2 regions of the Klebsiella sp. R445 genome follow, and region 2 is predicted to be linked to the other one. Evidence: predicted binding sites of a transcription regulator. Region 2 holds the regulator's gene; the other holds the start of a gene.
What was found. Region 2 encodes LexA, which represses DNA repair genes until DNA is damaged. Its sites were predicted from a motif close to TNCTGTATGTACATACAGNA; they were not measured.

Region 1 (5,544 bases), 1.3 Mb from region 2:
AAGGGGTATTCAGCATGGATGGCGACAGCGCTCCGCTCGCCGCCATTGCCGAGGCAACCCGGGCCGCCGACGGCTGGCTGCTGGTGGATGATGCCCACGGCATTGGCGTGGTGGGCGAGGAGGGGCGCGGCAGCTGCCATGCGCACAACGTTCGCCCTGAACTGCTGGTGGTGACCTTCGGTAAAGCCTTTGGCGTCAGCGGTGCAGCGGTGCTGTGCGATGACGCGCTGGCAGACTATCTGCTGCAGTTTGCCCGTCACCTGATTTACAGCACCGCGATGCCGCCGGCTCAGGCGGTGGCGCTGAGCGCCGCGCTGGCGGTGATCCGTAGCGATGACGGTCAGCAGCGACGGGAAAAACTGGCGCGTCATGTGGCGCAGTTCCGCGACGGCATGGCCACATTCCCAGGGACGCTGAGCGCATCAGGTAGCGCGATTCAACCGCTGATCGTCGGCGATAACGGCCGGGCATTACGGCTGGCGGCACGTTTGCGCAAGCAGGGCTGTTGGGCAACGGCCATTCGTCCGCCGACGGTACCGGCGGGGAGCGCTCGTCTGCGCCTGACGCTGACCGCCGCCCACGACGCCACTGACATCAGCCGTCTGCTGGAGGTGCTGCATGGCGAGAGTCAATAAACATGCGGTTGCCGCGGCCTTTGGCCGGGCGGCCAGCCATTATTCGCAACACGACGCGCTCCAGCGGATCAGCGCCGCGCGCCTGCTGCACCAGCTCAACGAGCGGGCCTTTGCCACGGTGCTGGATGCCGGCTGCGGTCCTGGCAGCATGAGCCGCTACTGGCGCGAGGCCGGAAGCGAAGTTACCGCGCTGGATCTCTCCGCTGAGATGCTGGCCCAGGCGCGGCGTGACCAGTGCGCCGATCGTTACGTGGAGGGCGATATCGAGTCGCTGCCGCTGCCCGATGCCTGCGTCGATCTGGCGTGGAGCAACCTGGCGGTGCAGTGGTGCGACAGCCTGGCCGACGCCATTGACGAGCTGTGTCGGGTGGTGCGCCCTGGCGGCAAGGTGGCGTTTACCACGTTGCTGTCCGGTTCGCTGCCGGAACTGAATCAGGCCTGGCGCGCCATCGATAGCCACCCGCATGCCAATCGCTTTCTCAGCGAACAGGCGGTGCGCGAGGCGCTGGCCGGGCGGCGGGCCGTCGGGCAGGTCCACGAGGTCGGCCTGCCGTTTGCCGATGCCCTGAGCGCGATGCGCTCGCTGAAAGGGATCGGCGCCACGCATTTGCATCAGGGACGCCATGCAGCACCGCTGAGCCGGGGAAAACTGCGTCAGCTGCAACTGGCCTGGCCACAACAGCAGGGCCAGTGCCCGCTGACGTACCATCTTTTTACAGGAGTCATTGAACGTGACTAAACGTTTTTTCGTCACTGGAACCGACACTGAAGTCGGGAAAACCATATCCAGCTGCGCCTTGTTGCAGGCGGCGAATCTGTCGGGTCTGAAAAGCGCGGGCTATAAGCCGGTGGCGTCCGGAAGCGAGCTGACGGCGCAGGGGCTGCGCAATGAAGATGCCCTGGCGTTGCAGCGCAACAGCGCCGTGGCGCTGAGCTACGCTCAGGTGAACCCGCTGACCTTTGAGGAACCGACGTCACCGCATATCGTGAGCGCGGAAGAGGGGCGACCGATTACGGCCGGGGCGCTGTCTGCCGGATTGCGCGAGCTGGAAAATCTAGCCGAATGGGTGCTGGTGGAAGGCGCTGGCGGCTGGTTCACACCGCTTTCCCCCACGTTGAGCTTTGCCGACTGGGTGCGCGATGAGCAACTGCCAGTCATTCTGGTGGTCGGCATCAAACTGGGGTGCATCAACCATGCGCTGCTCACCGCCCAGGCGGTACGCCAGGCAGGGCTGCCGCTGGTCGGCTGGATCGCCAACGATATCCAGCCGCCGGGCAGGCGCCATGTCGAATATCTGGCGACCCTGAAACGCCTGCTGCCGACGCCGTTTTTGGGAGAGATCCCGTGGCTTACGGACGCCGCGCAGCGCGACGACCTCGGGCAGTATATTGACCTTAACGCGCTGGATCGGGCGTCATCCATTGCGCCAGCAGCGGTTCATCCAGCTGAATAACGCTGCCTTGCGCCACGTTACGCCCACGGTGTAGCAGGCAAAAGCGATCCGCCACCCGGCGAATAAACGGCAGGTGCTGCTCCGCGAGCAGCACCGTTAAGCCGATATCGCGGTTCAGACGCACCAGTAAATCCCCCAGTTTATGCATGAAGTGCTGGCCGCTGCCGCGTGATGGTTCATCGAGAATCAGCAGGCGCGGCTGGACAATCAGCGCTCTGGCCAGCGCCAGCTGGTACTGGTCATCCTCTGTCAGCATCGCGCCTTTATGCTGGCGCTGGCCGTACAGGTCGGGAAACAAATCGTAAATCTCACCCTTCACCACCGCACCGGGATTGCCGCCGGCAGCCAGCGCAATATGCAGATTATCTTCCACGCTGAGCTGCGAAAAAATTCGCTTGTCCTGTGGCACATAGCCGATACCGATAATCGCCCGGGATTGCGCGGAGAGCGGCGTGATATCGCAGGGCGGCGAACCGATCTCTTGCCAGGTCATACTGCCGCTGGCGACCGGGAGATGGCCGGTAATACAGTTAATGAGCGTGGTTTTCCCCATTCCCTGAAGTCCCATCACACAGGTGCACTCGCCGGACCGTAGTTCAAGGTCGACATTCCATAGTGTGTGCTGGCTTCCGTAGTACTGATTGACTGCGCGTAGACTCAACATAGACGTTTTCTCCTTTTCGGGGATAGTGAGCGACATGAAGATTCTGCAAATCTCTTGCCAGGAAAAAGATGTTCCGGTTTTTTCTGTCAGAACAGGTATCACAGGCCATGACGGCGGCGGGGCAACGAGACGGTTGCACTTTCCCGGTGCTAAAGCGCATGAAAAATGGTGCAGAAAGCAACAAAAAGGCAGGCCTCTTTAGCTGATAAATATCAAAAATAATTCGATAATTTTTTTTAGGCGCTGGTTTTTGACGGTCGGTCGATTTCGGCGGGGTGGCAGTGGTCAAGGCCTGCAGACACTTATCCACTATTCCTGTGGATAACCTTGTGTATTAGAGTTAGAGAACTTGCGGTAAGCTAGAGATTACGCGGCCTGCGGCTGAATTGGCGCGAAACCCATCTTTTGTTTAATATCATTAAAAATCAATTGGTTGAATAAAAGCAATGGCTGTAAGGAAAGTGTCACCTGCTGCCATAAAAGATTCATTACCTTGCTTGACAAATGTTAAATGATAAATTTTTCTGGGGATAACCCTACTGTCTGGCGGATTATTCTGCAAGATGGTCAGCTTTCACCCCAAAATGAGTCATCTTCCCACCGCGGTGAGCATAAACAATAATGTGGTACTGTTTTTATGTACAGTATTATTTATTGGCAAAAGCTGGTGTGAAGGGTAGAATTAAACACCTGCCGCATACCACCAGGCGTACCATCCTTCTTCAGGGCCAGACATATGAGTAAAACGTTCACGCTGCATTCCCCATTCCGTCCCTCTGGTGACCAGCCGGAAGCCATCCGGCGTCTGGAAGAGGGGCTGGAAGATGGCCTGGCGCATCAAACCCTGCTGGGGGTAACCGGGTCGGGTAAGACCTTCACCATCGCTAACGTTATTGCCGATCTCCAGCGCCCAACCATGGTGCTGGCGCCGAACAAAACGCTGGCAGCGCAGCTGTATGGTGAAATGAAAGAGTTCTTCCCGGAAAACGCGGTGGAGTATTTCGTCTCCTACTACGATTATTATCAGCCAGAAGCCTACGTGCCGAGCTCTGACACCTTCATTGAGAAAGACGCGTCGGTGAACGAACACATCGAACAGATGCGTCTCTCGGCGACCAAGGCGCTGCTTGAGCGGCGCGATGTCGTGGTGGTGGCGTCGGTATCGGCCATTTACGGCCTGGGCGATCCGGATCTCTACCTGAAGATGATGCTGCACCTGACCACCGGGATGCTCATCGACCAGCGGGCGATTTTGCGTCGCCTGGCAGAGCTGCAGTACACCCGCAACGATCAGGCCTTCCAGCGCGGCACCTTCCGGGTGCGCGGCGAAGTGATTGACGTTTTCCCGGCGGAATCAGACGACGTTGCGTTGCGGATCGAACTGTTTGACGAAGAGGTCGAGCGGCTGTCGCTGTTCGACCCGCTCACCGGCCAGGTTGAATCCACCATCCCGCGCTTTACCATCTACCCAAAAACGCACTACGTTACGCCGCGTGAGCGCATTGTACAGGCGATGGAAGAGATCAAAGTCGAGCTGGCGGAAAGGCGCAAAGTGCTGCTGGACAACAATAAGCTGCTGGAAGAGCAGCGGCTGTCGCAGCGCACGCAGTTTGACCTCGAGATGATGAACGAGCTGGGGTACTGCTCCGGTATCGAAAACTACTCGCGCTATCTCTCCGGACGTGGCCCGGGTGAGCCACCGCCAACGTTGTTCGATTACCTGCCGGCGGACGGGTTGCTGGTTATCGACGAATCCCACGTCACCATCCCGCAAATTGGCGGTATGTATCGTGGGGACCGGGCGCGTAAAGAGACCCTCGTGGAGTACGGCTTCCGACTGCCTTCCGCGCTGGATAACCGCCCGATGAAATTTGAAGAGTTTGAGGCGCTGGCGCCGCAGACTATCTATGTGTCGGCAACGCCTGGGCCATACGAGCTGGAAAAATCCGGTGATGAAGTGGTCGATCAGGTGGTACGTCCGACCGGGTTGCTGGATCCCATCATTGAAGTGCGTCCGGTGGCCACTCAGGTCGATGACCTGCTGTCAGAAATTCGTACCCGGGTGGTCATCAACGAACGTGTGCTGGTGACCACCCTGACCAAACGCATGGCGGAAGACCTGACGGAGTATCTCGAAGAGCACGGCGAGCGCGTGCGCTACCTGCACTCGGATATCGACACCGTGGAGCGCATGGAAATCATCCGCGACCTGCGACTGGGCGAGTTTGACGTACTGGTGGGGATCAACCTGCTGCGTGAAGGGCTGGATATGCCGGAAGTCTCACTGGTGGCGATCCTCGATGCCGACAAAGAAGGTTTCCTGCGTTCCGAGCGCTCGCTGATTCAGACCATTGGCCGTGCGGCGCGTAATATCAACGGTAAAGCGATTCTGTATGGCGACAAGATCACCGCCTCGATGGCGAAAGCCATCAGCGAAACGGAGCGTCGTCGTGAGAAACAGCAGCGCTATAACGAAGAGCATGGTATTACCCCGCAGGGGCTGAATAAAAAAGTGGTCGATATTCTGGCGCTAGGCAGCAACATCGCTAAGACCAAAGCCAAAGGGCGCGGCAAATCACGTTCGCCGGTGGAGGCAGATACCCCGGAAGTGGTGCTGACGCCGAAAGCGCTCCAGCAGAAAATTCACGAGCTGGAAGGGCTGATGATGCAGCACGCGCAGAACCTCGAGTTCGAAGAGGCGGCGCAGATTCGCGACCAGCTGCATCAGCTGCGCGAGCTGTTTATTGCCGCTTCGTAACCTGGATTGCGGAAATCACCGCGCCGGACCGGC
Region 2 (5,544 bases):
TGCCAGAATGGGCTTCGCGCTGCGTCATAACGTGATTGAAGCACATGGTCTGTGTGCCGGCTGCGTCGAAGTCGAAGCCTGTAGTACACCGGGGCACTGCCAGCATGACCACACGATTCTGATTAAAAAGAAAGCCCGCTAAGGCTTGCGCCAGAGCGGGAATCAGGGTTGTCGGTACCTCCGTGTACCGCACGGGCAGGCAATAACAAAGGGTCAGAACACTGATGTGCCCCGCTACCAGCGGTGGCCGTTTTTACGTTCCCAGTCAGACACTTCTTTCTCGGCCTGATCTTTGGCAAATCCGTAACGTTCCTGGATTTTACCCACCAGCTGGTCACGCTTACCTTCAATGACCGTCATGTCATCATCGGTGAGCTTACCCCATTGTTCTTTCGCTTTACCTTTCAACTGTTTCCAGTTACCGCCGATTTCGTCTTTGTTCATCATTCAGTCCTCATCGTTCGGTGGGTTAACAGCCCGCTGCGTGCCGGACATAACGTTAACTATAGTTAAGAATTCTGGGTTTAATTTATTATTCGGAATCTTTAACCACCTACATGACAAAAACCGCGACAAAACCATTATGAAAACCAGGTGCCGCGCTGCCAGTGTCGCCGCCAGATCAGCGCCAGCGACAGGCCGCGCAGCGCAAGGAAGACCGCCAGCGCCAGCCACAGTCCATGGTTCCCGAGAACCGGTAGCGTCAACAGAGTCAGGGCAAACCCTGCCGCCGCCACCGCCATGCTGTTACGCATCTCAGCTCCCCGCGTCGCCCCGATAAACATGCCATCCAGCAGATAGCACCACACGCCAATTACCGGCAGAATCACCTGCCAGATCAGATAGCGGTCGGCCAGCTGCTGCAGCGAAGGGATCGAGGTTAACAGCGCGATAATGTACGGCCCCGCCACGGCGTAGATCGCCGCAAATATCAGCGCCACCATTCCCGACTGACGGCAGGCCGCCCGCCAGACCTCAAGCAACTGACTGCCATCTCGCGCGCCATAGGCCTGCCCGGAGTGGGCTTCGACGGCGTAGGCAAACCCATCCAGCGCATAGGCGGTGAAGGTCAGCATGGTCATCAGGAGGGCGTTGACGGCGACGATATCGCCCCCGAGACGAGCCCCGAAAACGGTCACCGCCCCGAAGCACAGCTGCAGCAGTAAGGAGCGCAGCATGATATCGCGGTTTAATGCCAGCAGCCGTCGCACATCCCCGCGCCAGGCATTCTTCAGTATGCTGAAGGACACGCCACGCAGCACCAGCACGTGCCTTGCCATCAATAGCCCGATGATAAAGGTGGCGTATTCAGCGACCACCGTCGCCAGCGCGGCCCCCTGCACGTTCATGTGCAGGCCCATCACCAGCCACAGGTCGAGGACAATATTCAGCAGGTTGCCAACCACCAGCAGGATCACCGGCGCGCGGGCATACTGCACGCCCAGCAGCCAGCCAAGCAGCACCAGGTTTGCCAGCGAGGCCGGAGCGCTAAGCCAACGAATATCCAGGAAGCGTTGTGCCTGTTCCAGAACCGCCTGATTGCCGCCCACGATATGCAACGCCAGGTCGATCAGCGGTGCCCGGAACAGGACAATCATCAGGCCGGCCCCTAAGGCCAGCCCCAATGGCTGCACCAACGCCCGCGCCAGACGGAGGGGGTCTTTTGCGCCAAAGGCCTGAGCCGTCAGCCCGGTGGTGCTCATCCGCAGGAAAAGCAGCAGCATGAAAAGGAAACTGGTGGTCGTGGCACCCACCGCGACGCCGCCGAGATAAACCGGGCTGTCGAGGTGGCCGATAACGGCGGTATCAACCAGACCCAGCAGCGGGACGGTGATATTGGAGAAAATCATGGGTAGCGCCAGGCGCCACAGGGCTTTATCAGCGGCGTGAAAGAGCATAGGAAAGAGCCTGACTGAGAGAAGACAGCGCAGCATCATCCATCAGACGATGCTGCGTGGTGAAGGTGTTACAGCCACTCTCCGTTGCGGATCACGCCAACGGCCAGCCCTTCAATAGTGAAATTTTGTTCGCGCAGATTCACCACGATCGGTGAAAACTCGCTGTTTTCTGGCAGGAGTTCGACGATGTTGCCCTGTTTTTTAAGGCGTTTAACCGTCACTTCTTCGTCGATACGCGCCACGACAACCTGGCCATTACGCACATCCTGCGTTTTATGCACTGCCAGCAGATCGCCGTCGAGGATACCGATATCTTTCATCGACATACCGCTAACGCGCAGCAGGAAATCGGCATTCGGCTTGAACATCGCCGGGTCGACCTGGAAATGGCCTTCGATATGCTGCTGAGCCAGCAGCGGCTCACCGGCGGCCACGCGGCCGATCAGCGGCAGACCGGGTTCTTCTTCCGTCAGCAGACGAATACCGCGGGAGGCACCAGAGATAATCTCGATTGCGCCTTTACGGGCCAGCGCTTTCAGGTGCTCTTCCGCCGCGTTCGGAGAACGGAACCCCAAGCGCTGAGCAATTTCCGCACGCGTCGGCGGCATGCCCGTCTGGCTGATATGATCCCGAATGAGATCAAACACCTCTTGCTGCCTGGTCGTTAACGCTTTCATCCCGCCCCCTGGGTGTATATACAGTTATGCTGTGAGTATATACAGTTAACGGTGATTTTGGAATCAAATTTCACACAAAAATCAGGAGATACTTTCCATTTTTGCGCAGCCGATCGCCCATCACGCCTGGCGACGAATTAATGGTAATGCGCCCACAGCAAAAGCCCCCAGGTGATCAGCGCGATCGCGATAGCCAACAGTACCGCCGCGGACCCCATATCTTTCGCGCGCCCTGACAGTTCATGGTGTTCCGGGCCAATACGGTCCACCACCGCCTCAATCGCGCTATTAATAATTTCGACTATCATCACTAACAGGACCGAGCCGATCAGCAGCACACGGGTGATAGCGTCAACGTCCAGCCAGCAGGCGATCGCCACGGCAATAATCGCGGCGACGCCTTCCTGACGAAAGGCGGCCTCATTTATCCATGCCGCACGGAACCCTTTCCAGGAATAACCTGCCGCTTTAATAATTCGGGTTAACCCAGTGGTATTATTGGCCATCAAAAGAACCTTTTTATGTAAATGACGTCAATGAGTGTACGCGTTTGCCGTGTGGCAACGGAAATTTTGCGCGCTTTCTGTTATTCTTGCCGCGCATTTGCATGATTAACCAGAGGCTTCACATCGTTTATGTCCGGCTGGCAACGAATTTACTATAAATTACTGAATTTACCATTACGGGTGCTGGTAAAAAGCAAGTCTATTCCCGCAGAACCTGCTCAGGAATTAGGGCTGGATACCTCGCGTCCTATTATGTATGTCCTGCCTTATAACTCGAAGGCAGACCTGCTGACGCTGCGCGCCCAGTGCCTCGAGCACGATTTACCTGACCCGCTCGAACCGCTGGAAATCGACGGTGCTCTGCTGCCGCGCTACGTCTTCATCCACGGCGGCCCGCGTGTATTCACCTATTACACGCCGAAAGAAGAGTCCATCAAGCTGTTCCACGACTACCTGGATCTGCACCGTAACCATCCTGACCTGGACGTGCAAATGGTGCCGGTGTCGGTGATGTTCGGCCGCGCGCCAGGACGTGAGAAAGGCGAAGTGAACCCGCCGCTGCGCATGCTGAACGGCATTCAGAAATTCTTCGCCGTGCTGTGGCTGGGACGTGACAGCTTTGTCCGCTTCTCCCCGCCGGTGTCGCTGCGCAGAATGGCTACCGAGCACGGTACCGATAAAATTATCGCCCAGAAACTGGCACGTGTCGCGCGTATGCACTTCGCCCGCCAGCGTCTGGCGGCCGTCGGCCCGCGCCTGCCCGCGCGTCAGGACCTGTTCAACAAGCTGCTGGCCTCAAAAGCCATCGCCCGTGCGGTGGAAGATGAAGCGCGCAGCAAGAAAATCTCCCACGAGAAAGCACAGCAGAACGCCGTCGCGCTGATGGAAGAGATCGCGGCTAACTTCTCCTACGAGATGATTCGCCTGACCGACCGCGTGCTCGGGTTTACCTGGAACCGTCTGTATCAGGGGATCAATGTCCATAACGCCGAGCGCGTGCGTCAGCTGGCGCATGAAGGGCACGAAATTGTCTACGTGCCGTGTCACCGTAGCCATATGGACTACCTGCTGCTCTCCTACGTGCTGTATCACCAGGGTCTGGTGCCGCCGCACATCGCCGCCGGTATCAACCTGAACTTCTGGCCAGCAGGCCCGATATTCCGTCGTGGTGGCGCCTTCTTTATTCGCCGTACCTTTAAGGGCAATAAGCTCTATTCCACGGTGTTCCGCGAATATCTCGGCGAGCTGTTCAGCCGCGGTTACTCGGTTGAGTACTTCGTGGAGGGCGGGCGTTCCCGTACCGGCCGTCTGCTGGATCCGAAAACCGGCACCCTGTCGATGACCATCCAGGCCATGCTGCGCGGTGGGACTCGTCCGATTACGCTGGTACCGATCTACATCGGCTACGAGCACGTCATGGAAGTGGGAACTTACGCCAAAGAGCTGCGCGGCGCGACCAAAGAAAAAGAGAGTCTGCCACAGATGCTCCGTGGTCTGAGCAAGCTGCGTAACCTCGGTCAGGGCTATGTGAACTTCGGTGAACCGCTGCCGCTGATGACCTACCTGAACCAGCATGTTCCGGAATGGCGCGAATCCATCGACCCGATTGAGGCCGTACGCCCATCGTGGCTGACGCCGACGGTGAACAACATTGCCTCCGATCTGATGGTGCGCATCAACAACGCCGGCGCGGCGAACGCCATGAACCTGTGCTGCACCGCGCTGCTGGCCTCTCGTCAGCGTTCACTGACCCGCGAACAGCTGACGCAACAGCTGGAATGCTACCTCGATCTGCTGCGTAACGTCCCGTACTCCCCGGACGCGACCACGCCGACGGCTACCGCCAGTGAGCTTATCGACCACGCGCTGAAGATGAACAAGTTCGAAGTCGAGAAAGACACCATCGGCGACATCATCATTCTGCCGCGCGAGCAGGCGGTGCTGATGACCTACTACCGCAACAACATCGCGCATATGCTGATGCTGCCGTCGCTGCTGGCGGCGATTATCACTCAGCATCGTCGCATCAGTCGTGCGGAAGTGCTGCGTCATGTTGAGATGTTCTATCCGCTGCTGAAGGCTGAGCTGTTCCTGCGCTGGGAGAAATCCGAGCTGGCGGGCGTGCTTGATGCGCTGACGGCGGAAATGCAGCGTCAGGGGCTGATTGTCCTGAAAGACGATGAGATCAGTATCAACCCTTCTCACTCTCGTTCCCTGCAGCTGCTGGCCGCAGGCGCGCGTGAAACGCTCCAGCGTTATGCCATTACCTTCTGGCTGCTGAGCGCGAACCCGTCGATTAACCGCAGTTCACTGGAGAAAGAGAGCCGGACCGTGGCGCAACGTCTGTCGGTTCTGCACGGTATCAACGCACCGGAGTTCTTCGATAAAGCGGTATTCAGTACGCTCGTGCTGACGCTGCGTGACGAAGGCTATATCAGTGATACCGGCGATGCCGAGCCGGAA

Region 1: uvrB (excinuclease ABC subunit UvrB) is a predicted target of LexA. The motif match lies at 3,381-3,400, and genes of this name have one in related genera.

The regions. Positions count from the first base shown of each region.
Region 1 covers NZ_CP180446.1:1,568,757-1,574,300, reverse strand. The annotation lists gene bioF (8-amino-7-oxononanoate synthase) at 1-635, shown strand, start outside; gene bioC (SAM-dependent methyltransferase) at 619-1,374, shown strand; gene bioD (ATP-dependent dethiobiotin synthetase BioD) at 1,367-2,089, shown strand; gene ACMYSN_RS07280 (ABC transporter ATP-binding protein) at 2,031-2,753, opposite strand; gene uvrB (excinuclease ABC subunit UvrB) at 3,490-5,511, shown strand.
Region 2 covers NZ_CP180446.1:2,849,258-2,854,801, forward strand. The annotation lists gene zur (zinc uptake transcriptional repressor Zur) at 1-142, shown strand, start outside; gene ACMYSN_RS13335 (CsbD family protein) at 235-444, opposite strand; gene dinF (MATE family efflux transporter) at 582-1,898, opposite strand; gene lexA (transcriptional repressor LexA) at 1,967-2,575, opposite strand; gene ACMYSN_RS13350 (diacylglycerol kinase) at 2,713-3,081, opposite strand; gene plsB (glycerol-3-phosphate acyltransferase) at 3,211-5,544, shown strand, end outside.